Regions from separate parts of the Methylosinus sp. LW3 genome, predicted to be linked through region 2. Evidence: riboswitches for the same ligand, from Rfam matches in the RefSeq annotation. Region 2 holds a riboswitch; the other holds the start of a gene.
What was found. A riboswitch is a leader RNA that binds a small molecule or an ion and turns the genes downstream of it on or off. The one in region 2 is predicted to bind cobalamin.
Positions count from the first base shown of each region.

Region 1 (14,815 bases), 950 kb from region 2:
TGAGGATGACGGCCGTCAGCACGGCCCATAAGATCATCGGCGTGCCGAGGAGATGGCCGATTCCGAGCGTCGCAACAGCGGCGATCGTGATCCTTGCGCCGAGCGCGAGCTGGGCGCGATAGCGGGAGAGGGGACCGATTTCCATGGGCCAAGTCCTATAACGTCTTCGTGTCCTTCGTGTCTTGGTGCTAAAAAACGACAAAGACAGGAACGAACTCGAAAAGAGGGCGATATGAGCCGATTGGAGGAGTGGACGGCGGAGGCGACGCCGATCGATTTCGTCGATAAGGAGAGCTGGCCGATTCTCGCCGAGACCTTGCCGCCGCCGATCGCCGCCTTTGCGCGCGCTTGCGGCTTCGATGGCAAGGTCGGCGCGTATTTGCTCGCGCCGGGGCCGGAGGGCGCGCCGGCTTTGGCGCTGTTCGGCGTGGAGGCGGCGGGGGTGCGCCATCGCGATCCTTTCCTTCCCGGCAAGCTCGCGGCCTTGCTGCCGCCGGGCCTCTATCGTCTGCGCGAAGGCGTATCCGATTCCTATTCGGCGGCGCTCGCCTTTTTGCTCGGCGGCTATTCTTTCTCGCGCTATGTCGCACCCAAGAAGGAGCGTCCGCGCCTCTGCGCGCCGCAGGACGCCGATCGCGCGCGCATAGAGCGCGTCGCCGCCGCGCTCTGCTTCGGGCGCGATCTCGTCAACACACCCGCCAATGATCTGGGGCCGGAGGCTCTGGCGGAGGCGGCGCTGGCGCTCGCCGCGCGGCATGGAGCGCAGGCGCGCGTCATCGCCGGCGATGCGCTGCTTTCGGAGAATTTCCCGCTCGTCCATGCGGTCGGCCGCGCGGCGGCGCAGGCGCCGCGGCTCGTCGACATCACCTTCGGGCCGGAAGAGGCGATGAAGGTGACGCTGGTGGGGAAGGGCGTCTGCTTCGACAGCGGCGGCCTCGACATCAAGCCGAGCAGCGCCATGCTGCTGATGAAGAAGGACATGGGCGGCGCCGCCACGGCGCTGGCGCTGGCCGATATTCTGATGGGCTCCGGCGCGCGCCTGCGCCTGCGGGTGCTGCTGCCCATCGTCGAGAACGCCATTTCCGCCGACGCCATGCGGCCGGGCGACATTTATCCGAGCCGCAAGGGTCTCTCGGTGGAGATCGGCAATACGGACGCCGAAGGGCGGCTCATTCTCGCTGACGCTCTGGCGCTCGCCGCCGAGGAGGACCCCGATCTCTTGCTCGATTTCGCCACGCTGACGGGCGCGGCGCGTGTCGCGCTCGGCCCGGAGCTGCCGGCCTTTTACACGGGAGACGATTCTCTGGCGCTGGAGATCGAGACCTATGGCCGCAAGCTCGGCGATCCGGTGTGGCGGCTGCCATTGTGGGAGCCCTATGATTCGCAGCTCGACGGCAAGGCGTCCAACATCGTGAATGTGTCGTCGAGCGGACATGCGGGCTCGATCACCGCAGCGCTGTTTCTGCGCCGCTTCGTGACCAAGCCCGAGAAATGGGCGCATTTCGATCTCTTCGCCTGGACTCCTTCCGCCAAGCCGGGCCGGCCGGAGGGCGGCGAGATTCAGACTGCGCGGCTCCTCGCCGAGCTGATCGAGGAGCGCGCCGCCCGTTGGAGCGTGAAGACATGAGCGAGAGCTTCGACAAAAGGCTGACGCCGGCGCGGCCCGATCTCGCCGCGCGGCGCCTCGAGGGCAAGGTCGAGGCGGCGCGCTTCGTCGATGGGCGCCGCATGCAGGTGAAGGAAGGCGTCGCCGATCTGAAGCGCGAGCCGCGGCCAGATGCGCGGCTCGACACGCAGGCGCTCTATGGCGAGACGGTCGTCGTCTATGACGATGAGGAGGGCTGGTCCTGGGTGCAGCTCGAGCGCGACTCCTATGTGGGCTGGATCGCCGCCAATGTGCTCTGGAGCCGCATAGAGACGCCGACGCATCGCGTCAGCGTTCCCCGCACCTTTATTTTCCCGCGAGCTGAGATCAAGGACCCGCCCTTGCTCGCTCTGCCGCTCGGAGCCGAAGTGGAGATCGTCGGCGAGCGCGACAAATTTCTCATCGAAGCCGGCGGCGGCTTCATCTATCGAACGCATCTGACGCCGCGCGCGTCGCGCGTCGCGGATTTCGTCGCTGTGGCGGAGAGCCTCATCGGCGCGCCCTATCTTTGGGGCGGCAAGAGCTGGCTCGGCGTCGACTGCTCCGGCTTGGTGCAGAGCTCGCTCGCTCTGGCCGGGGTAGAGGCGCCGCGCGATACGGATTTGCAGGAGACATCGCTCGGCCGCGCGCTCGCCGAAGGCGAGTCGATGCGGCGCGGCGATCTCGTTTTTTGGAAAGGCCATGTCGGCATAATGCAGGACGCGGAGCGCCTGCTGCACGCCAACGCCTTTCATCTGCAGGTCGCCAGCGAGCCCTTCGCGCCGGCGCGGGAGCGGATTTTGGCCTCCGGCTCCGCGGTGACGAGCGTGCGGCGAATCCTCGAATGACGACAATGCCAGAGCCGCTCTACCTCGAAGACCTCTTCGTCGATCAGCGCTTTCGCGGCGGGCCGGTCGAGGTCACGACGGAGGAGATCAAAGCCTTCGCGGCCAAATTCGACCCGCAGCCCTTTCATCTCGACGAGACGGCGGCGAAGGACAGTCTGTTCGGCGGTCTGGTGGCCAGCGGCTGGCACACGGCCTCGCTCACCATGCGGCTGCTGACGCAATGCGCGTCTTTTTCTGGAGGGCTGATCGGCGTCGGCGGCAAGGTCGAGTGGCTGAGGCCTGTGCTGCCGGGCGATCTACTGAGCGTCGAGGCGACGATCCTGCGTATCTTGCCCTCGAAATCACGCGACGATCGCGGAATGGTGAAGATGCGCGTCGTGACGTCCAATCAGCGCGGCGAAACCGTGCAACTGCTGGACGCCAATGTGCTCGCCTTCCGGCGGCCGGCGGGGCCGTGACGCCGCGCTCGGATATGTGCGGCCGCTATTTTACTTTTTGATAGGCGCGCAGCAGGCGCCGCAGGGCGATGACGCCGGAGGCGCGGCTCGGATCATAGGTCGGATTGCCGCCGGCAAAGCCCGTCGCATAATCCGAGATGACCGCCATGGCCGTGAAAGGCAGAGCGAAGCGCTTGGCGAGTATCGCTTCTGGCGCAATCGACACGCCGAGCGCGTCGGCGCCGAGCATGCGGGCCATCTTGGCTTCCGCTGGCGTCTCATAGCTCGGGCCGGAGAACCACATGAAGACGCCTTCATGCAGCGTCACCCCGGCGCCGGCGCTCGCCTGCTTGAGGCGTCGCAGCAGCCTTTTGTCATAGGCGCCGTTCATATTCACGAAATTCTGGCCCGCGGCGCCGATGAGCGGGTTGAGGCCGCTGAAATTGATGTGATCGGTCACGGAAAGAATGGAGGAGGGCTGAAAATCGGCGTTGGCGGAGGTGGCGAGGCCGGTGGAGAGCAGAGCCCGCACATTCAAAAGCGTCAATGTCTCGATCGGCGAGGACATCAGGCTGGGATCGCCGCTGTCGTAGAATTCCGAGCGGCCCTTGAGGAACAGCATGGGCGCGCCTTCGACGAGGCCGATCACGACCTCGCCGCCCTCGATATCAGGAAAGCCCGGCAGCTCGGAATAGGCAATGGCGACCGCCTGCTCGCCAATATCGGCGGCGGCGAGAAATTCGCGTCCGAGCACGACCGCGGTTTCGATTGGCCCCAGAGGATTGCGCGCGCCGATGATATCGGCGGCGTCCCTTGCGCGCGTGCTCATGAATAGCCTCGAAAGAATTCGAATCGTCGCTGCCGAGTGTGACGAAGCGGCGGCTTCGCCGCAAGTGCGCGCAGGGCTTTTGCGTGCGACGCTCTCATCGGCTCAATCGCCCTGATGCGGCTCGGCCTCTATGCGGAAGGCGGCGGCGAAGAGAGCGCGGGTATAGTCGCTCTTGGGCGCCGCGAAGACGTCCACCGCCGGGCCTTCCTCCACCACCCTGCCGTGGCGCATCACGATGAGATGCGCGGCGAGCGACTTCACCACTTTGAGATCATGGCTGATGAAGAGATAGGCGAGGCTGTGCTTGGCCTGCAATTCGCGCAGCAGATCGACGATTTGCGCCTGCACGGACATGTCGAGCGCCGAGGTCGGCTCGTCGAGCACGATGAATTTCGGCTTGAGCACAATGGCGCGCGCGATGGCGACGCGCTGGCGCTGACCGCCCGAGAATTCATGCGGATAGCGATCCATCATGGCGGGGTCGAGCCCCGTCTCGGCCAGCGCCTTGGCGACGATCTCGCGCGTCTCCTCGAAGGAGAGGCCCTTCATCTGCACGCTGAGGCCCTCGGCGACGATCTCGGCGACCGACATGCGCGGCGACAGCGAGCCATAAGGGTCCTGGAAGACGATCTGCATGTCGCGGCGCAGCGGGCGCATTTCTGCGACCGACTTCGCGTCTATGCGCTCGCCGAGATAGAGGATCGGCCCCTCCGAGCGGATGAGTCGCAAGAGCGCGAGGCCGAGCGTCGTCTTGCCGGAGCCCGATTCGCCGACGACGCCGACCGTCGAGCCGCGGCGCACCGCGAGGGTGACGCCGTCCACCGCCTTGATATGCCCGACCGTGCGGCGCAGGAAGCCGCGCTTGATCGGAAACCAGACCTTGAGATCATTGGCGGCGACGAGAACGGGCTCGTTCTCATCCTCCACCGGCGGCGCGCCTTTGGGCTCGGCGGCGAGCAACGCCTTGGTGTACGGGTGCTCGGGCGCGGAGAAGACTTTCTCGACATCGCCCTTCTCGACGATACGGCCGTGCTGCATCACGCAGACATCGTCGGCGAAGCGCCGCACCAGGCCGAGATCATGGGTGATGAAGAGCATGGCCATGCCATAGGTCTTCTGCACGCGCTCCAGCAGAGCGAGAATCTGCGCCTGCACGGTCACGTCGAGCGCCGTCGTCGGCTCGTCGGCGATGAGCAGGTCCGGCCGATTGGCGAGCGCCATGGCGATCATTACGCGCTGGCGCTGGCCGCCCGATAATTGATGCGGAAAAGCGGTGAGACGCTCGGACGGATTCGGAATGCCGACCTCGCCGAGCAGCTCCACGACGCGGGCGCGGATTTTTTCCGCGCCGCGCGCGCCATGCAGCTCGAGGATTTCGCCGATCTGCTGCTCGATCGTCTGCAGCGGATTGAGCGAGGTCATCGGCTCCTGGAAGACCATGGTGATCTTCGCGCCGCGAATGGCGCGCAGCTTGGCGTCCGAGAGCTTCAGAATATCCTCGCCGGAAAAGTCGATGCTTCCCGACGGATGAATCGCCGACGGCGGCAGCAGCCGCACGATGGAGAGCGCGGTGATGGATTTGCCGGAGCCCGACTCGCCGACGAGCGCCAGCGTGCGCCCGCGCTCGACCGAGAAGGAGACTTTGTCGACCGCGAGCGTCTCCTTGCCGCCTTGCGAGAAGGCGATGGAGAGGTCGCGGACGTCGAGGAGGGGAGAGGAGCCCATGCGATCGTTCACCGGAAGGTCTTTCGCGGGTCGAAGGCGTCGCGCACCGCTTCGCCGATGAACACCAGAAGCGAGAGCATCAGCGCGATGATGACGAAGCCGGTGAGGCCGAGCCAGGGCGCCTGGAGGTTGGATTTGCCTTGCAGCAGCAATTCGCCGAGCGATGGCGAGCCCGGCGGCAGGCCAAACCCTAAGAAGTCCAGCGAGGTCAGCGTCGTGATCGAGGAATTGAGCACGAAGGGCAGGAAGGTCAAGGTCGCGACCGTGGCGTTGGGCAGGAGATGGCGCGTGATGATGCGAAAATTGGAGAGGCCGAGCGCGCGCGCCGCATTCACATATTCGAAATTGCGCGCGCGCAGAAATTCCGCGCGCACCACATGCACGAGCGACACCCAGGAGAACAGCAGCAATATGCCGAGCAGCACGAAGAAGCCCGGCGCGAGAAAGGAGGAGACGATGATGAGCAGATAGAGTTGCGGCAGCGACGACCACACCTCGATGAAGCGCTGGAAGACGAGATCGACCCACCCTCCGAAAAAGCCCTGCACAGCGCCTGCGGCGACGCCGACGATCGAGGAGATGCTCGCCAGAATGAGGCCGAACAGCACCGATAGTCGGAAACCATAGAGCAGACGCGCGACGACGTCGCGGCCTTGATCGTCGGTGCCCAGCCAGTTCCATTCGATCGCCGAGCAGCCGAGATGCGCTTTGTCCGGCCCGAGCTTCTTGGCCGCGGCGGCCTCGCATTGCGCCTTGGAGAGCAGCCAGGTCGGCGGCGAAGGCGCGGGCGTCGGCAGATCGAGATTATGCGTGTCGTAGGAGTAGCGAACAGGCGGCCAGATCATCCAGCCATTGGCCTCGATCTCTTTCTCGATCGTCGGATCGCGATAATCTGTACGCGCGAGAAAGCCGCCGAATTTCTCTTCCGGATAATCCTTGAAGATGGGGAAGAGCGGCTCGCCCTTGTAATAGGCGAGGACGGGCTTGTCATTGGCGATGACATTCGACGCCAGCGAAAGCAGAAACAGGGTCATGAACAGCCAGAAGGACCAATAGCCTCTGGAATTGGCCTTGAAATTCTGCAGCCGGCGGCGATCGATCGGCCGCAGGTGAAACAGCCCGCCGCCGGGAATTTCCGGCGCGAGCTTCATCGTCGGGGCAGGGATGCTGGTCTCGTTCATCGGTCAGACCTCGCGCGTCTCGAAATCGATGCGCGGATCGATCCATGTGTAGGTGAGGTCGGAGAGGAGATTCACCACGAGGCCCAGCAGCGCGAAAATATAGAGATTGGCGAACACCACCGGATAATCGCGATTGACGATGGATTCGTAGGAGAGATAGCCGAGCCCGTCGAGCGAGAAGATGGTCTCGATCAGCACGGAGCCGGTCAAGAAGGCGTGCACGAAGGCGCCCGGAAAGCCGGAGACGACGATGAGCATGGCGTTGCGGAACACATGACCATAGAGCACGCGATTCTCGGTGAGGCCCTTCATCCGCGCCGTCTGCACATATTGCTTGCGGATCTCGTCGAGGAAGGAATTCTTAGTCAAAAAGGTCTGCGTCGCGAAGGCGCCGAGCGTCATGGCGAGCACCGGCAGGCAGATGTGCCATAGATAATCGCCTGCCTTGCCGATGAGCGACAGCTCCGAGAAGTTCTCCGACACAAGGCCGCGTAGCGGGAATATCTGCCAGAAGGAGCCGCCGGCGAAAAGCACGATGAGCAGCATTGCGAAGAGGAAGCTCGGGATCGCATAGCCGATGATGACGAGATTGGAGGTCCAGGAGTCGAAGCGCTCGCCGTCGCGCACCGCTTTGGCGATGCCGAGCGGAATGGAGACGGAATAGGAGATGAGCGTCATCCATAGGCCGAGCGACATTGAGACGGGCAGCTTCTCTCCGATGAGCTTCAGCACGCTCTCGTCACGGAAATAGCTGCGGCCGAAGTCGAAGACGGCGTAATTCTTCACCATCAGCAGGAAGCGTTCCCAGGCCGGCTTGTCGAAGCCGAACTGCTTTTCCAGCTCTGCGATGAATTTGGGATCGAGCCCCTGCGCGCCGCGATATTTGGAGGCGCCTTCCGCGCCGGCGCCCGGCGTCGCCGCGCCGCCCCGGCCGACATCGCCGCCGCCGCCGGAGAAGCGCGAGGTCGCGCCCATGTCGTAGCCCTGCAGCTGCGCGATGACGCGCTCGACAGGGCCGCCCGGCGCGAATTGCACAATGGCGAAGGAGATGAGCATGATGCCGAGGATCGTCGGGATCATCAGCAGCAGGCGTCGTAGAATATAGGCTGCCATATTGGTTCAGCGCCCCGCATAGTTGATCTTGCGCGCCTTGGCGTCGTCCCACCACCATGTCGCGGCTATGCCCGTGTCGAAGCGCGGATAGCGCTCCGGGCGGCCGAACACGTCCCAATGGGCGATCCAATGCGTCGGCTTGTAGTAATGCGGAATCCAATATTGGCCGGCGATCAGCACGCGATCGAGCGCGCGGCAGATGGCGGCCAGCTCCTCGCGCGAGGTGGCGACCAGCGCCTTCTCGATCAGAGCGTCGACGACCGGATCGGCGACGCCGATGACATTTTGCGAGCCCTTGGTGCGCGCCGCCTCGGAGCTGAACATGATGCGCAACTCCTCGCCCGGCGAATAGGCGATGCGCACGCGCTCCATGATGACGTCATAGTCGTGATCGTCGAGGCGCGACTTGTATTGCGCGGCGTCCACGATGCGCATGCGGGCGTTGACGCCGATCAGCTTCAAATTCTTGATGAAGGGCTGCGTGTGCCGCTCGAACATGCTGGTATTGTAGAGAAACTCGAATTCGAGCGGCTTGCCGTCGGGCAGGCGCAGCAGGCCGTCCTTGCGCGTGCAGCCGGCCTCGGTCAAGAGATCGACGGCCTTGCGCAGCAGATTACGATCCTGTCCAGAGCCGTCCGACACCGGCGGCTGAAACGGCGCCTCGAAGACTTCCCTGGGCAGGCGATCGCGGAACGGTTCCAGCAGAGCGAGCTCGGCCGGCGTCGGAACGCCGACGGCCTCGAGATCGGAATTCTCGAAATAGGAGCTCGTACGCTTATACGAGTCGTACATGAGATTATGGTTGGTCCATTCGTAATCGAATGCATAGCCGAGCGCCTTGCGCACGCGCGGATCGCTGAACACCGGCCGGCGGATGTTCATGAACCAGCCCTGCGTTCCCGATATGTTGTAATCGGGAATTTCCTCGCGCTTCACGCGGCCGTCGCGAAAGGCGGGGAAATCATAGCCCGTCGCCCAGATGGCCGAGGTGAATTCCTCATGCACGGTGAAGGCGCCGGCCTTGAAAGCCTCGAAAGCGACATTGCGGTCGCCGTAATAATCGAAGCGTATCGCGTCGAAATTGGCTTGGCCGACATTGACCGGCAAATCCTTCGCCCAATAGTCCGGCACGCGCTGGAATGCGATGAAGCGGCCCGGGTCGACCGCGCCGATCTTATAGGAGGAGGAGCCGAGCGGAGGCTCGAGCGTCGTCTCGTTGAACTTGTGCTTGGTGTAATAGGCCTTGGAGAAAATCGGCTGACTGGCGACGATGATCGGCAGATCGCGCGCGCGGCCGGGCGCGAATTTCACCACCAGCACGTCATCCGCCTCGGCCTTGGCGCTGACGAGATCGCGCATCGATTGCGCGATCATCGGATGGCCTTCCGCCTTCAGAATGTCGAGCGAGAAGGCGACGTCATGGGCGGTGAGCGGCGAGCCGTCGTGAAATCGCGCCTCCTTGCGCAGGAAGAACGTATAGGTGAGCTTGTCGGCGGAGATGCGCACCTTTTTCGCGACGAGCCCATAGAGCGCGTCGCGCTCGTCCAGGCTGCCGGCCATCAGCGTGTCATAGATGAGCCCGACGCCCGCGGCCGGATTGCCGCGCAAAATATACGGGTTGAGCGAATCATAGCTGTTCTTCTCGGGCGGCGGCGGCTCCATCACCAGCGTTCCGCCCTTGGGCGCCTTGGGGTTCACATAGGCGAAATGCGGAAAATCCGCCGGCTCGGCGAGCTCGCCGAAAATGGAGAGCCCATGGCTCTCGGTCTCGCCCGGCGCAGCTTCGGCGAGGGCGGGGCGCACAGCCCATCCCGGCAGGGCCAGCCCTGCGAGGCTCGAGAGGGCGGCGAGCGCCCGGCGGCGCGTCACGGGAAGAAAATTGCGTGTTTCAGCCAAGGTGATCTCGCTTTCGGGGCGTCATGACTGGCGCGAGCGCGGCGGCTTACGCGAATCCCGCGATTATGTCGGATTTTCGGGATGAAGCCATATGAGATTGCAGTTGCTTCCCATATGACGCGCGAGCCGGGGCTGCGGTTCCGCCTTTCGCGGCAGCGCGCCGGATAGGCCCGGAAAGCGCCGCTTTTCAGGCAGCGGGACCGCGGGCGGGCCTCTCCCGCGCGATTTGCGGAAGCTAAATGTTGTGTCCGCTGGCCAAGGCGCCGTATTCGATGGCCCCTTTCGTATCGCGTCGGGAGCGCAGCCGAGATGACCAGAGAGCCCCGCCCGTTCCGCCACCAGGCCTTCATCGACGGCGCCTTCGTCGCCGCCGACAATGGCGCGACCTTCGCCGTTCGCGATCCGGCTACGGGCGCGGTATTGGCCGAGGTCCCGGACATGGGCGCGGCCGAGACGCGCCGAGCGATCGAGGCCGCCGAGCGCGCGCTGCCCGGCTGGCGCGGCAAGCTCGCCAAGGAGCGCGCGCAAATATTGCGGCGCCTGCATGATTTGCTGCTCGCCGATCAGGAGCGCCTCGCGCAGATCATCACCGCGGAGCAGGGCAAGCCGATCGCCGAGGCGCGCGGCGAGATCGCTTATGCCGCCGCCTATTTCGACTGGTTCGCGGAGGAGGGGCGCCGCGTCTATGGCGATGTGATTCCACAGCAGGCGCGCGAGAAGCGCATTCTCGTGTTCAAGCAGGCGATCGGCGTCACCGCCGCGATCACGCCCTGGAACTTCCCTTCCGCCATGATCGCGCGCAAGGCTGGCGCGGCGCTCGCCGCCGGCTGCACCATGGTGGTGAAGCCTGCCGAGCTGACGCCGCTCTCGGCCATAGCGCTCGCCGAGATCGCCCAGCGCGCCGGCGTGCCGGACGGCGTGCTCAATGTGGTGACGACGAATGACCCCGCCAGCGTCGGCGTGGAGCTGACCTCCAATCCGACCGTGCGCAAGATCACCTTCACCGGCTCGACAGAAGTGGGGAAAATTCTTCTGCGCCAGGCGGCGGAGAATGTGCAGAAATGCTCGATGGAGCTCGGCGGCAACGCGCCTTTCATCGTGTTCGAGGACGCCGATGTCGATCTCGCGGTGAAGGGCGCGCTCGCGACCAAATATCGCAACAGCGGCCAGACCTGCGTCTGCGCCAATCGCTTCCTCGTGCATAGGGATGTGGCGGAGACCTTCGCCGCCAAGCTCGCCGAGGCGGCCTCGAAGCTGAAGGTCGGGCGCGGCGTCGAGCCCGGCGTCGTCATCGGCCCGCTGATCGAGGAAGCGGCGGTCGAGAAGGTCGAGCGTCTCGTCGCCGACGCCCGCGCGCGCGGCGCGAAAGTGCTGACCGGCGGCGGGCGCCATGAGCTCGGCGGCAATTTCTATGCGCCGACCGTGCTCGTCGACGCGAGGCAGGACATGCAAATTTTCCAGGAGGAGATTTTCGGCCCTGTCGCCGCCGTCACCCCCTTCGAGGATGAAGCGGAGGCGATCCGCCTCGCCAATTCGACGCATTACGGCCTCGCCGCTTATTTCTACAGCCGCGACATAGCGCGCGTGTTCCGCGTCGCAGAGTCGCTCGAATTCGGCATGGTCGGCGTCAACGAGTCGCTGATGTCGAGCGAGGCGGCGCCTTTCGGCGGCGTGAAACAGTCGGGCATGGGACGCGAGGGCTCCAAATACGGCATAGAGAGCTATCTCGAGATCAAATATGTCTGTCTCGGCAATATGTGAGGCGCTCAGCCTGCGCGATTCGGCGTGCCCAGCACATGCACGTCGGGCGCGATCATCACATTGTCGAAACGCTGCGTGAACATCGGCGCCGCGAAGAAGGCGACGGCGCGCAGCGTTTCCTCACCCGTGTTGACGAGATCATGCCGCAGCGGCGTCGGAATGACGAAGACGTCGCCCGGCCGCACATGATGGGTGACGCCGCCCTCGGCGCGCAACTCGCCGGAGCCGCCGAGAATATATTGCGTCTCCTCGGTGGCGTCGGTGTGCCAGCCGAGCCGTCCGCCGGGCTCGATCTCATAGACGATGGTCGAGGATTGCGTCGCGCCATGCTCGCCGCAGGAGGCGAAGGCTCCCGCCCAGCGCACGCTCGGATCGTCCACGCCGCCGACTTTGGCGCGCGGCAGGTCATTGGTGGCGACGAGGTGAATGGCGCTCATTTATCTTCTCCGAAATTCGAATCGAATTTTCCATGGGGCGAGAGACCCGGGACGAGACCCGCCGCCGCAGTCCCAACGCGCCGCGCGAGGCTTCGTTCCGAACATGCGGACGGGCGCTTGACAGGGCGGCGCTGCGCGGCTCTATTGAAAGGGATGGTTCCCTTCCGAGGGATCAAAAGGGAATGCGGTGAGCGCCGGCGACGGCGCGAAGCCGCGGCTGCCCCCGCAACTGTGAGCGGCGAGCCGAGGATCAAACGAGCCACTGGAGCAGACGCTCCGGGAAGGCGATCCGAAGGCGCTGACCCGCGAGCCAGGAGACCTGCCATCAGTCGTGGTCACGCGCGATAGCGTCGGGCGGGGTGCACCGAGGCGGCCGAGACCCTTTTCGCATAGCGCGAGAGGGCCGCGACCTTTCGCAGTGACGGCCCACGTCTGCTGCGAGTCTTCCGGCAATGTCCTCCCTGTCCCATCGGGCCGCCCTTGCGGGCGCCGTTTCTCATATTGCGCTCGTTTTCGTCTCACTTCTCCTTCCCGCTTCCGCAGCTGGGCAGGAGGCGCTGCCCACGGTCGAGATCGGCGCGGCGACCATCGTCTCTGCCGATCGCGTCGAGGAGCGCGTCGACAAATCCTCCTCCGCCGTCACTGTGATCCCGTCCGCGCAGATCGAGAAGCGCGGCGCGACCGGCCTCACCGAGGCGCTGCGCGGCGCGCCGGGCCTCGATCTCTATGAGACCGGCGGCCCCGGCGCGCAGACCTCCGTCTTTCTGCGTGGCGCGACGCCAGGCCAGACGCTCGTCCTCGTCGATGGCGTGCGCATCGGCGATCCGTCCTCCACCGATGGCTCCGTCGATCTCGGCGGCCTCGTCGCCTCCGACATAGAACGCATAGAGGTGCTGCGCGGCCCGCAATCGGCGCTCTATGGCTCCGACGCGATGGGCGGCGTCATTCACATCGTCACCCGCAAAGGCGAGGGGCTGCCGCGCGCGTCTCTCTCCCTGGAAGGCGGCTCCTATGGAACCGGACATTTGCGCGCGCGCGTCTCGGGAAGCGAGGATCGCTTGTGGTACGCATTCGCGATCGATGCGCTGACGATCGACGGCCATCCGCGCTATGGCTATCGCATCACGCGGCCGCTGACGATCGGCGACGGCAAGACGCCTCTGCCGCCTCTGCCGCCCAATGATCCGACCAGAAAAGGCGGCGCCAGCGCGCGTCTCGGTTATCGCGTGAATGAGGATGTCTCGGTCGAAGCCGGCTTCTACGGCTATGACAGCGCGATCCGCTTCGACAATCCCTATTCTTTCTCCGCCGTGGATGTTTTCGATCCGCAGAACCATCAGCATGCGACATTCGCGCAGGGCTTTGCGCGCATCGACGCCGATATGTTCGATCGCGCTCTGCACAATCGCTTCACCCTCTTCGCCAATGCGACGAGCAGAGACGTGTGGCAGGCGCGCTCCTGCTATGACGGCAGCTATAATTCCTACAATTGCCGGCGTGGCTATCGCGGCGCGCGGCGCGGCTTCGAATATCAGGGCGATCTCACGCTCGGCGGCTTCGGCCTGCTGACCTTCGGCGCGCGCAATGAGACGGAGTCCGTGCGCACGTCGCAGGACCCGGTTCCGCCGACCACATTCACGCCGATCGAAGCTGCGCAGACGACGCATTCGGGCTTCGCGCAGCATAAGCTCACCTTGCTCGAGCGCTTTGATGTGAGCTATGGCGGCCGCATCGACGCTGTGGATCAGAACCGCACATTCGCGACATGGCGCGCCACCGCCGCTTATCGCCTCGAGGAGACTGGAACGAAATTACGCGGCAGCGCTGGAACGGGCGCGCGCGTCGCCTCGCTCTATCAGCGCTTCAGCCAATATGGCGATCCGACGCTCGCGCCGGAAACGAGCGTCGGCTATGACGTCGGCGTCGATCAATCCTTGTTCGGCGAGCGTCTCTACGCGTCTCTGTCGCTGTTCGAAAATCGCTTTCGCGATCTCATCGAATTCGGCCGCGCGCCGAGCTGCGCTGCGACACAGGCTTTCGGCTGCTATTACAACGTCGGTCGCGCGCGCACGAAAGGCGTCGAATTTTCCGGCGAGGCGATTGTCGTTCCCGGCGAATGGCGTTTGCGCGCGAGCTACACGCATCTCGCCGCGGAAAATCTGACGACGCAGCGCAGCCTGTTCCGCCGGCCGCGCGACAAGGCGACGGGCTCCCTCATCTACACGGGAATCGCAGGGCTTGAGCTCGAGGCGCGCCTCACCGTCGTGGGGCCGAACCCCGATTACGACTATATTTTCTCGCAGCGCGTGATGCTCGCGCCTTACGCAAAGCTCGATCTCTTCGCCGATTACAAGATCGACGAGCGCATGTCTGTGTTCGCGCGGATCGAGAACGTCAACGATGCGCGCTATGAGGAAGTCTATGATTACGGAACGGCGGGACGCTCCATTTATGGCGGCGTGAAGTTCAGCTGGTGACGAGGCTTCAGGGAGAATGAACCAATGACGGATGCGACGCCGCAACGGCGCATGGAGCCGGATGGAACGCCGGTCGATGTATTCGCTCTGCCGACCGACGCGCAGAGCCTGGAAGCGCTCTTGCGTGATCTCTTCGACAATCATTGGCGCGAGATCGTGTTCGGGCCGATCATTCAAGGCGCGGCATTCGAGATACATGTCGATCATGCGCCGACGCGCATTGGTTTGCTCGATGGCTATCTCACCATCGCTTTCGGGCAGACGCATTTTCACATCTGCATCGGCGAGACGAAAGGACCGCGCAGCCGGCCGACGTCGCCAGAGCTCGCGCAGCACAGGCGCACGGCGCGCGCGGAGCTGCATCGGCGCTTCTCGGGGACATGCGTTCCAATGTCCTGGAGCCTGCAATTGTTCAATGGCGCGGATGAGCAGCAGCTCGCCGTGCTCTTGCCCAATCCGTTTCTGCATCCAGAGACGGAGAAAATCC
Region 1 is NZ_AZUO01000001.1:1,970,963-1,985,777, forward strand. It holds gene METLW3_RS0110015 (FUSC family protein) at 1-145, opposite strand, end outside; gene METLW3_RS0110020 (leucyl aminopeptidase family protein) at 233-1,627, shown strand; gene METLW3_RS0110025 (C40 family peptidase) at 1,624-2,472, shown strand; gene METLW3_RS0110030 (MaoC family dehydratase) at 2,469-2,930, shown strand; gene METLW3_RS0110035 (purine-nucleoside phosphorylase) at 2,956-3,738, opposite strand; gene METLW3_RS0110040 (ABC transporter ATP-binding protein) at 3,841-5,463, opposite strand; gene METLW3_RS0110045 (ABC transporter permease) at 5,472-6,644, opposite strand; gene METLW3_RS0110050 (microcin C ABC transporter permease YejB) at 6,648-7,757, opposite strand; gene METLW3_RS0110055 (extracellular solute-binding protein) at 7,764-9,653, opposite strand; gene METLW3_RS0110060 (NAD-dependent succinate-semialdehyde dehydrogenase) at 9,963-11,414, shown strand; gene METLW3_RS0110065 (cupin domain-containing protein) at 11,420-11,851, opposite strand; cobalamin riboswitch at 11,989-12,193, shown strand; gene METLW3_RS0110070 (TonB-dependent receptor) at 12,304-14,328, shown strand; gene METLW3_RS0110075 (hypothetical protein) at 14,353-14,815, shown strand, end outside.
Region 1: linked by a shared signal. The riboswitch ahead of METLW3_RS0110070 (TonB-dependent receptor) and the one ahead of METLW3_RS0105130 (CbtB-domain containing protein) in region 2 are both predicted to bind cobalamin.

Region 2 (14,815 bases):
ATTCGCCATGCTCTTGCGCATGACGCATCATCACCTCGCGCGCCGCGCGGACGCCGATATCATGGGCGGTGCGCGTCGGAACATGGCGCGGATCGATGCAGAAGAGATTGCGGCCTGTCGGCACAACGTCGGCGCGTCCGCGCGAGGGGGCGCCGGCCGGGCCGGGCTCGACGAAACGGCCTGCGAGCGCGCGCAGCAAACCGCTCGATTCGGCCGCGCCGCATGGCCCATTGCCGAATATGTGCAGCCCATCGCCGATGCGCATTTCCTTCACATCGCAGAGCCAGGCATCCAGCCGCGCCAGCGCCTCCGCGCGATCCGTGTCGCGCGTGACCTCGCATTCCTGCGCGAGGCCGCTGCGTTCGGCGACATCGAGAATCGTTTCCGCCACCAGCTTGGCGCGGCGCGGGTCGAGTGTCGCGGCGCTCGCATATTCGTCGAGCAGGCTCTCTATCTCCTCCGCCTCGGCGGCGAGTCCCGCTTCGACGAGCGGCGGTGTCATATGGCCGATCGTCACCGCGCCGGCGCGGCGCTTGGCTTGCGCGGCCTCGCCCGGATCATTGACGATGAACGGATAGACGAGCGGCGTGGCGCCGAGCAAAACCTGCGGCGCGCAAGACGGGCCGAGCATCGCCGATTTTCCGGGCAACCATTCCAGCGTGCCATGCGTGCCGAGATGAATCATCGCATCTATGTTTCGACTGTGGCGCAGCCACAGATAGAAAGCGATATAGGCGTGGCGCGGCGCGAGCTCGGCGTCGTGATAGGTCTCGCGACGTTCCACTCTGCTTCCGCGATCCGGCTGCAATGCGATGACGAGCTTGCCGGTCTCTATGCAGGAAAAGCGAAAGGCGCCGTTCGCGAGCGCCGGATCTTCTTCCGGCGCGCCCCAGGCGGCGAGGACTTGCCGCGTGAAGTCGTCCGCCAGCGTGGCGAAGAGGCGCTGATATTCGGCGAGCGGCAGCTCGGCGTAATGCGCGGCTTCCTCCAGCGCGCGCATGACGAGATCGCCGTCACGATAAAGTGACCCGATTTCGTAATCCGCGTCGCGCAGCAGATCGCATATTGCGATCACGCTTCGCGGCGTGTCGAGGCCTATGGCGTAGCCGCCGCGTCCGCGTCGCGCCGGATAATCGGAGAGCACCAGCGCGAGGCGCTTCTCGCTATGTCCGAGCCGGCGCAGGCGCGCCCAATTCTGCGCGAGCGCCGCGACATGATCTATCTGCGAAGGCTCGGGCGAATGGCGAATCTCGTCGAACTCGCTGGCGGCGCGTGCGCGCGTCTGCGCCTTGAAGGAGACTGCGCCGGCGAAGATGCGGCCGTCCACCTCGGGCAGCACGACATTCATCGCGAGATCGGCGCCATTGGCGCCGCGCTTGGAGTTCTCCCAGGCTTCGCGCGTCGAAGTGGCGAGCGCGATTTGGAGAACAGGCGCGTCGGCGCGATCGAGCACCGAGCCGCCCTCCGTGCGCGCGGAGAAGGCGGTGGCGTTGAGAATCACATCGGGACAGAATTCTGCGATCGTCTGCGCGAGCAGCGTCTCGCAAGCGGCGTCCTTGAGGCTGGCGACGAAATAGGCTTCGACAGCGAAGCCGCGCTTATGCAGCGCATCGGCGAGCGCGACGATCGGCGCGAAATCGCCGGCGAGCCAGGCAGAGCGATAGAAGGTGACGAGCGCGCGCGGAGCCGATGCCGCCTGTGCGCCGCTCGATTGGCCGGAGGCTCCCTCATCCTCAGCATGAGGGGGAGGGTTAGCGCCAAGGGCGGTGCGGCAGGCTTGCTCGCAGCGGCCGGCGAGCGGCGCGGGCGCGCTCTCAAGCCAATGCGTGGGCGTTCCTGCGAGAGTCGCGGCGTAGCCGAGGAAGGAACGCAGATTATCCGGGCCGCCGTCGTGGAAGAAAGACCAGATGCGCGCGAGCGCGTCGGAAGAAAGCGTGGAGGCGCGCTCCAGCCGTTCATCACTGTGCATGTCGCCCGGAACGATGGCCAACGCGAAGCCGCGCATGCGCGCTGCGGTCGCGAGCTCATCGACGCCATAGGCCCAATAATCCTTGCCGCCGAGCAGGCGCACGACGACGAGCCGCGCATAGCGCGCGACCTTGTCGATATAGAGATCGACCGAATAGGGGTGCTTCAGCCTGGCGAGCGAGGCGCAACGCAGCGATGGGAGCGCGGCGTTCTGCTCTTGCAGCTCGGCGAGGAGGGAAAGCTCGGCGTCGGAGAAGGAGAGGAAGACGATCTCCGCAGGAGTCTGCCCGAGGTCGACCGCCGCCTCATTGTCGTCGAGGCCATGGAGATCGCGCGCGAGCAGATGCATGGCGCGTCCTCAGCTCGTCAGCATGGCCGTCACGCCCGCGCGATCGAGACCCTTCTCGCCGATGACGACGAGGCGGCTGGCGCGATTCTCATCGGCGCGCCAGGGGCGGTCGAACTGATGACGAAAGCGCGCGCCGACGCCCTGCACCAATAGGCGCATCGGCTTGCCGGCGATCTCGACGAAGCCTTTCATGCGAAGAACGTCATGCGCCTCGGCGACGCGGGCTAGGCGCTCGATCAGCTCGGCCGGGTCGCGCGCGGCGGCGATCTCGACGATGAAGCTCTCGAAATCGTCGTGATCGTGGCCCTCTTCCGTATCATGGTGAGAGGGGCGATTGGCGAGATCGTCCTCCGCCGCGGCGCCGAGGCCGAGCAGAATGGCGGGGTCGAGCCTGCCCTCGCAGGCGCGCAGCAGCTTTACCGCGCGGGGCGCAGTGGCGCGAATCCGCTCCGTGACTTGCGCTTCCTCTTCCGCGCTCAGCAAATCGGTTTTGTTGAGCACGATCAGATCCGCGCAGAGCAGCTGATCCTCGAACACTTCCTCGAGCGGATTGTCGTGGTCGATCGCGAGGGTCTCGGCGCGCTCTTTCGCGATGGCGTCGAGATCGTCGGCGAAGCGGCCCGCCGCCACCGCCGGGCCATCCACCACGGCGATGACGCCATCGACGGTGAGATGCGGGCGGATCGTCGGCCATTCGAAGGCTTTGACCAGAGGCTTGGGCAGAGCGAGGCCGGAGGTCTCGATGATAATGTGCTCCGGCCGGTTCGGATGCGCGAGCAGCGCCTCGATCGCCGGCGCGAAATCATCGGCCACGGTGCAGCAGAGGCACCCATTGGCCAGCTCGACGATATTCTCCTCAGGACAATTCTCCACGCCGCAGGCGCGAAGAATATCGCCGTCCACGCCGACATCGCCGAACTCGTTGATGACGAGGGCGAGGCGGCGGCCGCGCGCCGTCTCGAGGATATGGCGAATCAGCGTCGTCTTGCCGGCGCCGAGAAATCCGGTGACGATGGTCGCGGGGATTTTGGCGAATGTGCTCACGCCGCAGCCTCTGCGCTGGTCTTTGTCGGGAGATGCCGCCAGACGAAGCCGACGGCCGCGCCGACCAGAATCCAGGTGATCGCGTGAATGGCGAGAGAAGCGGCGGCGAAACGCGCGGCCAGCTCGGCCGGCGCGGTGCTCTCGGGCGCCGGCGGCTGCGGCGCGCCGATGAGATGCGGCGCGATAATGAGCGCGACGCCCAGCGCTTTGACGAGCGGGCGCTCGACGCGCAGCACGGCGAAGAGCCCGGCGCCGGTTGCAGCCGCCGTGCCGATCCACCAGAATTGGCGCGCGGCGAGATCGCCGGCGGCGCTGCCCGGCAGCTCCGGCGCGAGGCCGAGGCTGGTCGCAAGGCCGGTGGAGGCGAAGGCGCAGGCCCCCCAGAGCGCGGCGCGCTTGGGCTCGATCGTCTCGCCGGAGAGCAGCATCAAGGCGAGCAGCACGAAAGCGTAGCCCACCGAGGTGACGCTGGTGGCGACGCTGGTCGCCGCTGTGCGCTGGAGACCGGGTGCGGGCTCCCAAACCGGCTCGGCGGCGTGCTCGTGCTGATGCGCCTCGACTCCGGCATGGGCCTGCTCGGCCGCGGTCTCGTAGACCTCGGCGGCGAGGATCAGCGGAGTCGTGGTGACATTCTGCAGGGCCGCGACCGCGAGCCCCGCGAGAAGGCCGGCCAAAAGGCCGACCGCGAGGAGTCGCTGGATCACCGCTGCGTCAATGGCAAGGGAAGCCGAGCGAATGGCGCGAATCATGCGCGGCGTTATGCGCGACGCTCGCGTAGGAGAAGCCGGCGAGATAGACGAGCCCGGCGCCGAGCGTGAAGACGACCAGCGCGGCGCGCAGGATCTCGAGGCGGCTGGCGGAGACGATCGCGTCGGCGGAAAGGGTCTTCGTGGTCATTCTCGGCTCCTCGCCGCCCCACCGGCGGCATTCGTGGTTTCGCTGGACGGCAGGTCTCCTGGCTCGCGGGTCGCTGCGCTCGCCGCCTTCCCGGGCTTTCACCCAGTGGCCACACGGGCTCGCGCTCGCCGCTCACAGTTGCGGGGGCAGCCGCGGATCAGGGGCGAACCCCATACCGCATTCCCTCTTCGCCTCCTTGCGGAGGACCGTCGCGAACAGTCATATGACGGAGAGAAGGAGCCGTCAAACGGCGAGGAGGCGCTGATCATGTCGGAATTCGCGGAAGAAGACGCCGCCCGCCGCCATCGCGAGAAGATGGAGAAGCGCAAGGCCGTGCAGGACGCCGAGGTCGCCGGCAAGAGCATCGCCGAAAAGGGCCTGCTGATGGTCCATACCGGCCCCGGCAAGGGCAAGTCTACCGCGGCCTTCGGCCTCGCTCTGCGGGCGATGGGGCATGGGCTCGCGGTGGGCGTCGTGCAATTCGGCAAGGGCGCCTGGGACACGGGCGAGCGCCGCATTCTCGAGAAGCTCGGCGGCGAGGACGGGCTGCTCGCCTGGCACACGCTCGGCGAGGGCTTCACCTGGGAGACGCAGGACCGCGCCCGCGACGAGGCGGCGGCTCGGCGCGCCTGGGAGAAGGCGAAGGAGCTGATGGCCTCAAAGTCGATTCGGCTGCTCGTGCTCGACGAATTGTCGATCGCGCTCCGCTATGAGCATCTGCCGCTCGACGAGGTGATCGCGACGCTGACGGCGCGGCGCGCCGATCTCCACATCGTCGTCACCGGCCGCAACGCCAAGCCGGAGCTGATCGCGGCGGCCGATCTCGTCACCGAGATGACAATGGTCAAGCATCACTTCCAGGCCGGGGTGAAGGCGCAGGCCGGAATCGAGTTTTGAGGCGGCGCCTCAAATGAATTTCAGCCCTTTCAGGCTCGAATGTCCGTTCCGCCCGACGATCAGATGGTCATGCACGGCGATGCCGAAAGGCTGCGCTATGGCGATGATGTCCAGCGTCATGCGAATGTCGGCGGTGGAGGGGGTCGGATCGCCGGACGGGTGATTATGCGCCAATATCAGCGCGGAAGCGCCCAATTCCAGCGCCCGCCGCACCACCTCGCGCGGATAGACGGGCGTGTGATCCACCGTGCCGACGCCCTGAACCTCATCGGCGATCAAGGCGTTGCGCTTGTCGAGGAAGAGAATGCGGAACTCCTCGCGCTCGGCATAGGCCATGGCCGTGCGGCAATAGTCGATCACATCGACGAAGGAGCCGAGCACGGTCCGCTTCTGCAGATTGCTGCGCGCGAGGCGCCTTGCCGTCGCCTCCATCAGCTTCAGCTCGCAGATCGCCGCCTCGCCGAGCCCTTCGATCTCGCGCAGCCGCTCCGGCCGCGCCGCCGCCACCTCGGAGAAAGAGCCGAATCGCGCGATCAGCGCCTTGGCCAGAGGCTTGACGTCGCGCCGTGGAATGGCGCGATAAAGCACCAGCTCCAAAAGCTCGTAATCGGCGAGCGCGGCCTCCCCCGCCTCCAGAAAACGGTCGCGCAGCCTCTGCCTATGGCCATGAAAATGCGGCGCCTCCTCGCGCAGACCGTCGGCGGGCTTGTCGCCGGCCGGTCGGCGCCGAGGGACGCGCGTCTCGCTCATTCGGCGCCGGCGGCCGCGTCCGGCGAGGCTCCACTGGACGAGGCGCCATTGGGATTGTCGAGCCCGGCGGGCGAGGCGGTGAAGATTTCCACCCCCGTCTCGGTCACGCCGAGCGAATGCTCGAACTGAGCCGAGAGCGAGCGGTCGCGGGTGACGGCGGTCCAGCCGTCGCCGAGAATCTTCACCTGCGGCCGGCCGAGATTGATCATCGGCTCTATGGTGAAGAACATGCCGGGTCTGAGCTCCACGCCCTGCCCGGCGACGCCGTAATGCAGAATATTCGGCTCGTCGTGGAACAGCCGGCCGAGCCCATGGCCGCAGAAATCGCGCACCACGGAGCAGCGCTCGGCCTCGGCGAAACGCTGGATCGCCGCGCCTATGTCGCCAGTGGTGGCGCCCGGCTTCACCACGGATATGCCGCGCATCAGGCTCTCATAGGTCACGTCGATGAGCCGCTGGGCGCGGCGCGGCACCTCGCCCACGGCGAACATGCGGCTGGCGTCGCCATGCCAGCCGTCGATGATGAAGGTCACGTCGACATTGACGATATCGCCGTCGCGCAGGGGCTTGTCGTCCGGAATGCCGTGGCAGACCACATGGTTGATCGAGGTGCAGATTGATTTGCGGTAGCCGCGATAATCGAGCGGGGCCGGATAGGCGCCGTTGGCTATGGCGAAGTCGAAGACGAGATCGTCCAGCTCCTTGGTGGTGACGCCGGGCTTCACATGCGGGACGAGCATGTCCAGCGCCTCGGCCGTCACCCGGCCGGCGAGACGCATGCCCTCGAAGTCCTCGGGGCCGTGAAGCTTGATCTGGCCGCTCTTGCGGCCCGAGCCCGCGAGGTGGGACTCGACGAATGTCATGCTGAACTCTCTGTTGGTCGTCGCCGGCTTCAGCTTATAAATTAAGAAATTGACGCCGCAAAGCAAGATGCGCGCGACGCCGCTGGGAGTCGGCTCGGAGGCTGGCCTCGGCGGCGCCGGTGGCATAGACTTTGGGCGAGACTGACCTCGAGGAGCGGCCCGATGGAGCGCGAAGAGATCGTTACGGCCGCCGTGCTCGTGATCGGAGACGAGATCCTCTCCGGCCGCACGCAGGACCTCAACACCAATTATATCGCCAAATATCTGGGCGAATTGGGGGTGGACCTGCGCGAGGTGCGCGTGGTGCCCGATATAGAAGAGGAGATCGTCGCCGCGCTCAACACGCTTCGGTCCCGTTACGGCTATGTCTTTACCACGGGCGGCATCGGCCCCACCCATGACGACATCACCGCCGATGCGGTGGCCAAGGCCTTCGGCGTGCCGATCGGCGAGGACGAGCGCGCCATCGCCATGCTGCTGGAGCGCATCGCCCCGCAGGACCTCAATCCGGCCCGCCGGCGCATGGCCCGCATTCCTCGAGGCGCGGATCTCATCGAGAACGCCATTTCCAAGGCGCCGGGCTTCATGATCGGCAATGTCATCGTCATGGCCGGCGTGCCGATCATCATGCAGGCCATGCTGGACGCCGCAGCGGGACGCATTGTCAAAGGCGTGAAGGTGCAGGTCGCGACCGTCGACGCCCATAATATTCCAGAAGGACGCTACGCGGCCGATCTCGAGCGCATCGCCAAGGAGCATGAGCGGGTGACGGTCGGCTCCTATCCCTCCTTCTCCAGCGCCGGCGTGCGCAATCAGATCGTGCTGCGGAGCCGCGACGGCGCCGAGCTGGAGGCGGCGACGCAGAAAGTGCGCAAGCTGATCGTCGAGCTCACCGCCAATGGAACCCCGCTCTGAGGCGAGAAGGTCACCACAAATGGAAGACAAAGCCTTTCCGGTATCCTGGGACGCTTTCCACCGCGATGCGCGCGCGCTCGCCTGGCGGCTTTCGGCGGTGGGCGGCTTCTCCGCCATTGTCGCGGTGACGCGGGGCGGGCTGGTGCCGGCCGGCGTCGTCGCGCGCGAGCTCGGAATTCGCGTCATCGATACGATCGGCGTCGCCAGCTATCAGGAGGAGACCCAGCGCGGCGAGGTCCGCGTACTGAAGCCACTCTCCGAGACGATCCTCACCCTGCCGAGCGAGGAGGTGCTGATCGTCGACGATCTCGTCGACACCGGCGCGACGGCGAAGGTCGTGCGCGCCCTGCTGCCCAACGCGCATTTCGCCACGGTTTACGCCAAGCCGCAGGGCCGGCCGCTGGTCGACACTTTCGTCACCGAGGTCTCGCAGGACACTTGGATTTTTTTCCCCTGGGACACCGGCCTCAGCTTTCAGGCGCCGATCGCCAGAGAATCGTCCTGACGGCCGCCTATCGCCGATAGGCGGCGCAATCGAAGATGGCGTAATGCTCGATCGGCGTCCAATGCGGCGCCCCGCCGGCAAGATGCAGCGAGAAGCGCGGCGGACCGCGCCAGAAGCGCGCCTCCAGACCCTCGGCGAGCGCGCCCGGCGATTCGACTGCCCCCGCCACATAGGCCGGCGCATCCTGGCGGGCGCAGAGGCGCTCGAGCGAAGCGCGCGTGAAGGGCGGAAAATCGATCACATCATCGGTGCGCGGCTTCAGCGCGCTATCGGCCACCCAGCCGAGATCGCGCAGAAATCCCATGCGCTCGCGCCATTCCAGCGCCAGCGGCCGCGAGAAGACGACGCCCGCCCCCTGCACGCGCGAGGCCCAATTGGCGCGGCCGAGCCACACCCAGGGCGCGAGCTTGTCGTTGACCCAGAGCACTTCGCCCTCGCGGGGCGCGACCATCGCCTCCAGCTCCGGCGGATGGACGTCGGCCGAGCGCAGCGGGAATGGCTCGTATATCCAGCAATAGGCCGCCAGCGGCGCGGCGAGAGCCGCAACGCCCGCGGCGATGAGCGGCCGCGGCCGCCATGCGGCGATCAGAATGGCGAGCGCCAGGAACAACAGCGGGACGAAGGCCGGCTCGCCGGCGCGCATTACTGATGGCAGGATCGAATCCTCGCTCGGCGCGACGCGGACATACTCCCGCGCGAACCACAGCGCCGCGCCGAGCACGATGACCGCGCAGAGGCCGCAGAGCGCGAAGAGCGCACGCTCCAGCAAGCCGAGCGGAATATGGCGCCAGCGCGCGCGGTCCCACCAGGCGAGCGCCGCGACGAGCGCGAGAAAGGCGCTCTCCGGCGCCGCGCGCAAAATCCAGCTCGTCACGAGAAGCGCGAGCGCGATGCGTCCCTGAACGCCGTCCCGCCACAACGCCGGCGCGGCGAGGCCGAGCGCCAGCGGCGCGAAAGCGGCGGCGAGCCAGAGCGCGCGCCAGGCCTGCGCCTGCGCCGCCAGCTCGCGCATCAGCACGTCGCCGAGCAGAAAGCTCGCCGAAAGTCCGAGGCCGACCGCGCCGATCACGCAAAAGAGAAGACGCCGCACGGGAGGCGGCGAAAGGCTCGCGGCCAGCAGCAGCGTGCACGCCTGCCGCAGCATTGCGATCCATGTGCTCGCCGGCCAGTCGGAGAGGAAAATATAATCGCTGCGCACGGAGATGATCGCCGCCCATTGCGGATCGATGCGCGCGGTCAGCCGCCCGAGCAACGGCGCGCCAGCGAGCGCCGCGACCAGCGCCCCTGCCCCGCCGAGGAGCGCGGCGATGAGAATGCGGCGATCTCTCATCCCTTCATAGAGCAGCGCGACCAGAAAGCCCGGCGCGGCGATGATCGGGTGAAAGGCCGCCGCCGCCAGCAGAAAGAGGATCGCAACCCATCGCCGCTCGGCGAGCAGCGCCGCGAGAGCGGCGAGAACGAAAGCCTCGGCGAAAGGCCGCGGCGTCGCGAAAGGTTCGGCGAAATGAAAGACGCCGAATCCCCCATAGGAGCTGTCGAAAGCGGCCACGAGCAGCAGCAGCGCTAAGAGAGCCGCCCCTCCCGCGAGGCGCGAGGCGAGCGCCGCCAGCGCCGCGAACCAGAGCCCGCAGCCCGTCAAAGCGAGCGCCTTGGCCGCCGCGGCGAGGCCGAGAACGGGAATGAGCAGATCGACCAGCCGCGAGAAGACGCTGAATTTCGATTGGCCGTCGTAGCGGAACATGATGTCGCGGCCGACGCCCTGCGGATCGAGATCGGCGAGGCCGCGGCCCATATAGATCACCGCGTCATGCTCGAGCCCGTAATAGGGCCGCAGCAGCAGAAAGATCGCCGCACAAGCGGCGAGCGGCGCGATTGCGCCGAGGGCGATTCGCGACGGCCGCGCGTCTATGTCGCGGCGGAAGGCTTGATCGGTCGAGCTGAGCAATCGACTCCCCGGCGCTTCGCGGCCCGGCAGCGCGTGGCGGCTTCCGGGCGAACCGCAAAGACTTATCGTCCTCATGGTTAACCCGAGGTTGAGGTCTCTGTTTGCCGAGGCCTGCGCGCTGCGCTATCACTGCGCGAATCGCGGACGTGGCGGAACCGGTAGACGCAAGGGACTTAAAATCCCTCGGGCCATGCCCATGCGGGTTCGATCCCCGCCGTCCGCACCAAGCTTCGCATCATCGCTCCGAGGAGCGAGCTTTCAAAGCGACGCCGCGCTCGAGGCGTGGCTCGCCCGCTCGCGCACGCTCTGCGCGATCCCATCGATCAAAAGCGGAAGGAGATCGACGATTTCTCAGCTCGTCACGCGCCAAGCGCCGTCCGGCTTCTTGCAAGCCTGGCCCTTGGCCTGCTGCGGACGGCCGTCGATGAAAATCTTATGCGTATAATCCCGGCAGCCGCCCAAGGCCGCTTCCGGCCCCGGCTCGACAAAGCCATAAGCGCCACGGGTTCCGCGCCAGCTCTTGCGCTGACCGGAGGCGACCGCCTCCTGTTGCGCGGCCACAGCGGTCACGCGATCGGCGGCGTCCAGCTCGCGGCCGATGGCGGCGCCGATGACGCCCGGCGCGGGAGGTTCGGGCGCGACGACGACGGCCGCGGCCGGAGCGGCAGATTCGGTAGAATTGCAGCCCGAGACGGCGAGCGCGACGCAGCACAGGCCCACGGCCGCCGCGATTCTGACGATCGCCGAATTCGCCTGTCTCGACATGACTTCTCTCCGCTGGCGCAATCGGCTCTCCTCTTGCCGGAAGGCCCTCACTCTGTCAAAGGCCCGGCAATCGCGCCTGCGCCCGGAGCCCGCCGAGCGGACTGTCGTCGAGCGCGAGCGCGCCGCCGTAATCGGCGGTGAGATGCGCGACGATGGAAAGGCCGAGCCCTGTCCCCGGCCGAGTCTCGTCGAGGCGCTGGCCGCGTCGCGTCGCCTGCGCGCGAAACTCCGCCGCGAGACCCGGACCATCATCGTCGATGGTGAAAACGAGGCGGCTGCGCCCCGCCTCGGCATTCTCCAGCGCCACGGACAGCCGCACTTCGCTCGCCGCCCATTTGCCCGCATTGTCGAGCAGATTGCCGACGATCTCCTCGAGGTCCTGCCGCTCGCCCAGAAAGCGCAGCTCCGCCGCCGCCTCGCCGGAAAAGGCGACGCCGCGCTCGCTGTAGATTTTGCCGAAAGTGCGCAGCAGCGCCGCGACAACGGGCGCGACCTCCGTCGTCGCGCCTATCGCGCCGGCGCGCGCCGCCGCCCGCGCACGCTCGAGATAGAAGGAGATCTGATCGCGCATCAGCGTCGCCTGCTCGCCTACCTTGGCGGCGAGCGGCGAGGGCGCGGCGTCCGCCTCATTGACGATGACGCTGAGCGGCGTCTTTAAAGCATGGGCGAGATTGCCGACCTGCGTGCGCGAGCGCTCCACAATGTCGCGATTGGCGGAGATCATCAGATTGAGCTCCTCGGCGAGCGGCGCCACCTCGGTCGGATAGGCGCTTTCTATGCGTCCGCGCTCGCCGCGGCGAATGAGCGACAATTCCCTTTGCAGCAGCTTCAAAGGCCGCAGGCCGACGCTCACCTGGACCGCGGTGGCGAGCGCCAGCGCAATGGCGAGCAGCGAGAAAGCGACGATGAGCGACCAGCGAAAGCGCGCGATCTGATGTTCCGTCTCCTCCGTCGTCGCCGCCACTTGCACGAGATAGACGCCGATATCTCCGACATCGATGACGCGCTCGACGATGCGCAGCCAGCGCCCGTCCGGCCCCAGCGCGACGCCGCGTCTGACGCCCCCGGTCTCCGCCGGCACATGCAGATCGGAGAGCTTCGGCAATTTCGCGGCAAACAGCGAGCGCGAGGCCTTTATCTCATGCGCCTCATCGTCGAGGCGGGTGATCTGCCAATACCAGCCGGAGCGCGCCAGCTCGAATTGCGGATCGCCGAGCTGCCCTGGCCCGCTGCGCCCATCCTCGCCGGACTCCGAAACATCGGCGACGATCGCGCGCAGATAGACGCCGAGCCGTTGCTCGAACACATCTTCCGCCGTGCGGCGATAATATTCGGTGAGGGCGAGGCCGGCAATCATCAGCACGACGGAGCTGAGCGCCGCGGCGGCGAAGAACAGCCGCGCCGCGATCGATCGCCCCGGAAAGCCGAGCCGCCGCATCCCGTCTTCAGCGCTTCGCCGGCTCGGGCGGCGCCGCCATATAGCCGAGCCCGCGCACCGTCTGGATGAGATCGACGCCGAGCTTCTTGCGCAGCCGACCGACGAAGACCTCGATCGTGTTTGAGTCGCGGTCGAAGTCCTGATCGTAGAGATGCTCGACGATCTCGCTACGCGACACGACGCGCCCGGAATGATGCATCAGATAGGCGAGCAGCCGATATTCATGCGAGGTGAGCTTTACCGCCGCGCCATCGACGACGACGCGTCCCGCCTTGGTGTCGAGCCGCACCGGGCCGCAGACGATCTCGCTGGTCGCATGGCCGGCGGCGCGGCGTAGCAGCGCGCGCAGCCGCGCGAGCAACTCTTCCATATGGAAGGGCTTGGCCACATAATCATCGGCGCCGGCGTCGAAGCCCTGCACCTTGTCGCTCCATCGGTCGCGCGCGGTGAGGATCAGAACCGGCATGATCCGCCCGGCGGCGCGCCACTCCTCGAGCACGGTCACGCCGTCCTTTTTCGGCAGGCCGATGTCGAGCACGACAGCGTCATAGGGCTCGGTGTCGCCGAGAAAATGCCCCTCCTCGCCATCGAAGGCGCGATCGACCGCATAGCCCGCCTGCTCCAGCGCAGAGACGAGCTGCCGGTTCAAATCCTTGTCATCCTCCACGACCAGAAGCCGCAAGCCCCGCCTCCGTCACCCAGACGAATCGTCTTTTAATGTTCTTTATGGCCAGCATGGGGCTGGCCGGTCGCCGCGTCGAGATAAATCCGCACCACCCGCCCGTCACGGCGCAGCAGGCTGATCTCATAGACGAGCTCCTCTTGCTCGCGGCAGAGCCGCGCATTGATCGGCTCGGCATGGGCGGCGACGCTCGCGGCCTGCATCAGCGCGAAAGGATCGCCGAGCCGCCGATCCGAGATGAGCTGGCGGGTCTCGGCGATCGGCAGGCATTGCAGCGCCGGCCGATCCGCGGCCATCGCAGATGCGGCCTGCGGCGCGGCGACGATGAACGCCAAAATTTTCGACACGATCCGACGCATTCTCGCTTTTCCCCACAAAATCTATGCGATGCGCCTGCTGAACGCCAAGTGAACGCCACAAACGAATGTGAACGCCCGAAACGGAGTGAGCGGGGCGGCGTCGAACCTCTCCGACGCCGCCCACCCGTCAATCCGACGCTTTTTCGGGCGCGACGATCGCGATCAGCCCGCCGAGCGCCGCCCCCGTCGCCAGCACGCCGTCGCCCAGCGCGCCGGGCGCGACCGAATGCACGATCGCGGCCACCACGCCGGTCCCGGCCCAGGTCGAAGGCTCCACGACTCGCGAACGGAGCCACGCGTAAGCGGAAGAAAGCGAAAAACCCATAGTCGTCATCCTTTCGTTTCGCCAGGAGACCGCCCGGCGCGGATATCGATGCGCGGCGATCACGGATAGAGGGCGAAGGGCAGCTGATAATGCGGACCGTCCCTCAGCGTACGCCAATCGCCGCCCCATTCGATCGTCACATGCTCCGCCTGCGCCGCCGCCTTCATCGCGCGCGCGATCGGATAAATGTGCGGCCACGACCATTGCGGCCGTCCCTCGATGAGCGGAACGAGATCGACCGCATGTCCGACGAGCCCATGCTGCTGGTCCTGCGTCGGCACATGCCGGCAGCGGAAGGGATTCTTCAGCGCCGACGCGCCGCGCGCGATGAGCGCGCGCTCGCGCGCGATTGTCCGCACGCCTTCGAAGACCACGAATCTCTGCTCACAGCGCGCCGCCGCGCCGCGCACCACGCGCACGAGATCGGGATGCACGCCGACGAGCTTCGCCTCGCAAGCTTCGTCCAGCACAAAGCCGGCGCGCGGCGCGGAGCGCGCCGGCGCTTTCTTATCGATCATATCGATGTCCTTTCGCTCGAGAAAAAGCGCGCGGCGCCGCGTCAGCCCGGCCAGTCCGCGTCTATGTCGATCGCCGCGAGCGCCGCGCCGTCCTGCGCGGCGACAATGGCAGCGACGAGCTGCGCCTCGCGATCGAAGCAGCTCTGCACATGCGCGCGCACGCCCTGCGCGACAGCGATCAAGGTCGCATGATCGAACGCGACGAATGCGCCATCGGCCAGCTTCCAATTCACCGTGTAATTATTGTCGAGCACGCTGGCCACGACAGCCGCGGTGAGCTTGGCCTGCGTTCTCTCGTCGGTCGGAAGGCTCATGCCATTTACCGAGGTTCCCGCCGTCTCGGCGCGCCATCGACGCTCCGCGAGAGCGGCAAGCCGCTTGCTCTTCGCCTCCGCGAGACTTGGGATCGACAGAGGCGTAGGCGCATTTCCGCCGCCGAGCCAATCACGATAGGCGAGGCTGTCGGCCGTTTGCGCATTGGTCGGGACGCTCGCGCCATCTGCGTCTCGCCGCACCATGTCCTGCAGCGGCTCGCCAGCGAAATCGCAAATGATCGAATAGGTCATGTCACAACTCTCCGTCTCAAATTTCCGCT
Region 2 is NZ_AZUO01000001.1:1,023,270-1,038,084, reverse strand. It holds gene cobN (cobaltochelatase subunit CobN) at 1-2,317, opposite strand, end outside; gene cobW (cobalamin biosynthesis protein CobW) at 2,327-3,361, opposite strand; gene METLW3_RS0105135 (CbtA family protein) at 3,358-4,065, opposite strand; gene METLW3_RS0105130 (CbtB-domain containing protein) at 4,073-4,258, opposite strand; cobalamin riboswitch at 4,289-4,484, opposite strand; gene cobO (cob(I)yrinic acid a,c-diamide adenosyltransferase) at 4,526-5,155, shown strand; gene radC (DNA repair protein RadC) at 5,165-5,905, opposite strand; gene map (type I methionyl aminopeptidase) at 5,902-6,768, opposite strand; gene METLW3_RS0105110 (molybdopterin-binding protein) at 6,931-7,683, shown strand; gene gpt (xanthine phosphoribosyltransferase) at 7,703-8,188, shown strand; gene METLW3_RS0105100 (hypothetical protein) at 8,196-10,133, opposite strand; tRNA gene METLW3_RS0105095 (tRNA-Leu) at 10,274-10,359, shown strand; gene METLW3_RS0105090 (lipoprotein) at 10,485-10,898, opposite strand; gene METLW3_RS0105085 (sensor histidine kinase) at 10,954-12,336, opposite strand; gene METLW3_RS0105080 (response regulator transcription factor) at 12,344-13,018, opposite strand; gene METLW3_RS0105075 (PepSY domain-containing protein) at 13,051-13,377, opposite strand; gene METLW3_RS0105065 (hypothetical protein) at 13,505-13,702, opposite strand; gene METLW3_RS0105060 (M15 family metallopeptidase) at 13,762-14,220, opposite strand; gene METLW3_RS26740 (DUF4376 domain-containing protein) at 14,262-14,786, opposite strand; gene METLW3_RS26735 (DUF2793 domain-containing protein) at 14,803-14,815, opposite strand, start outside.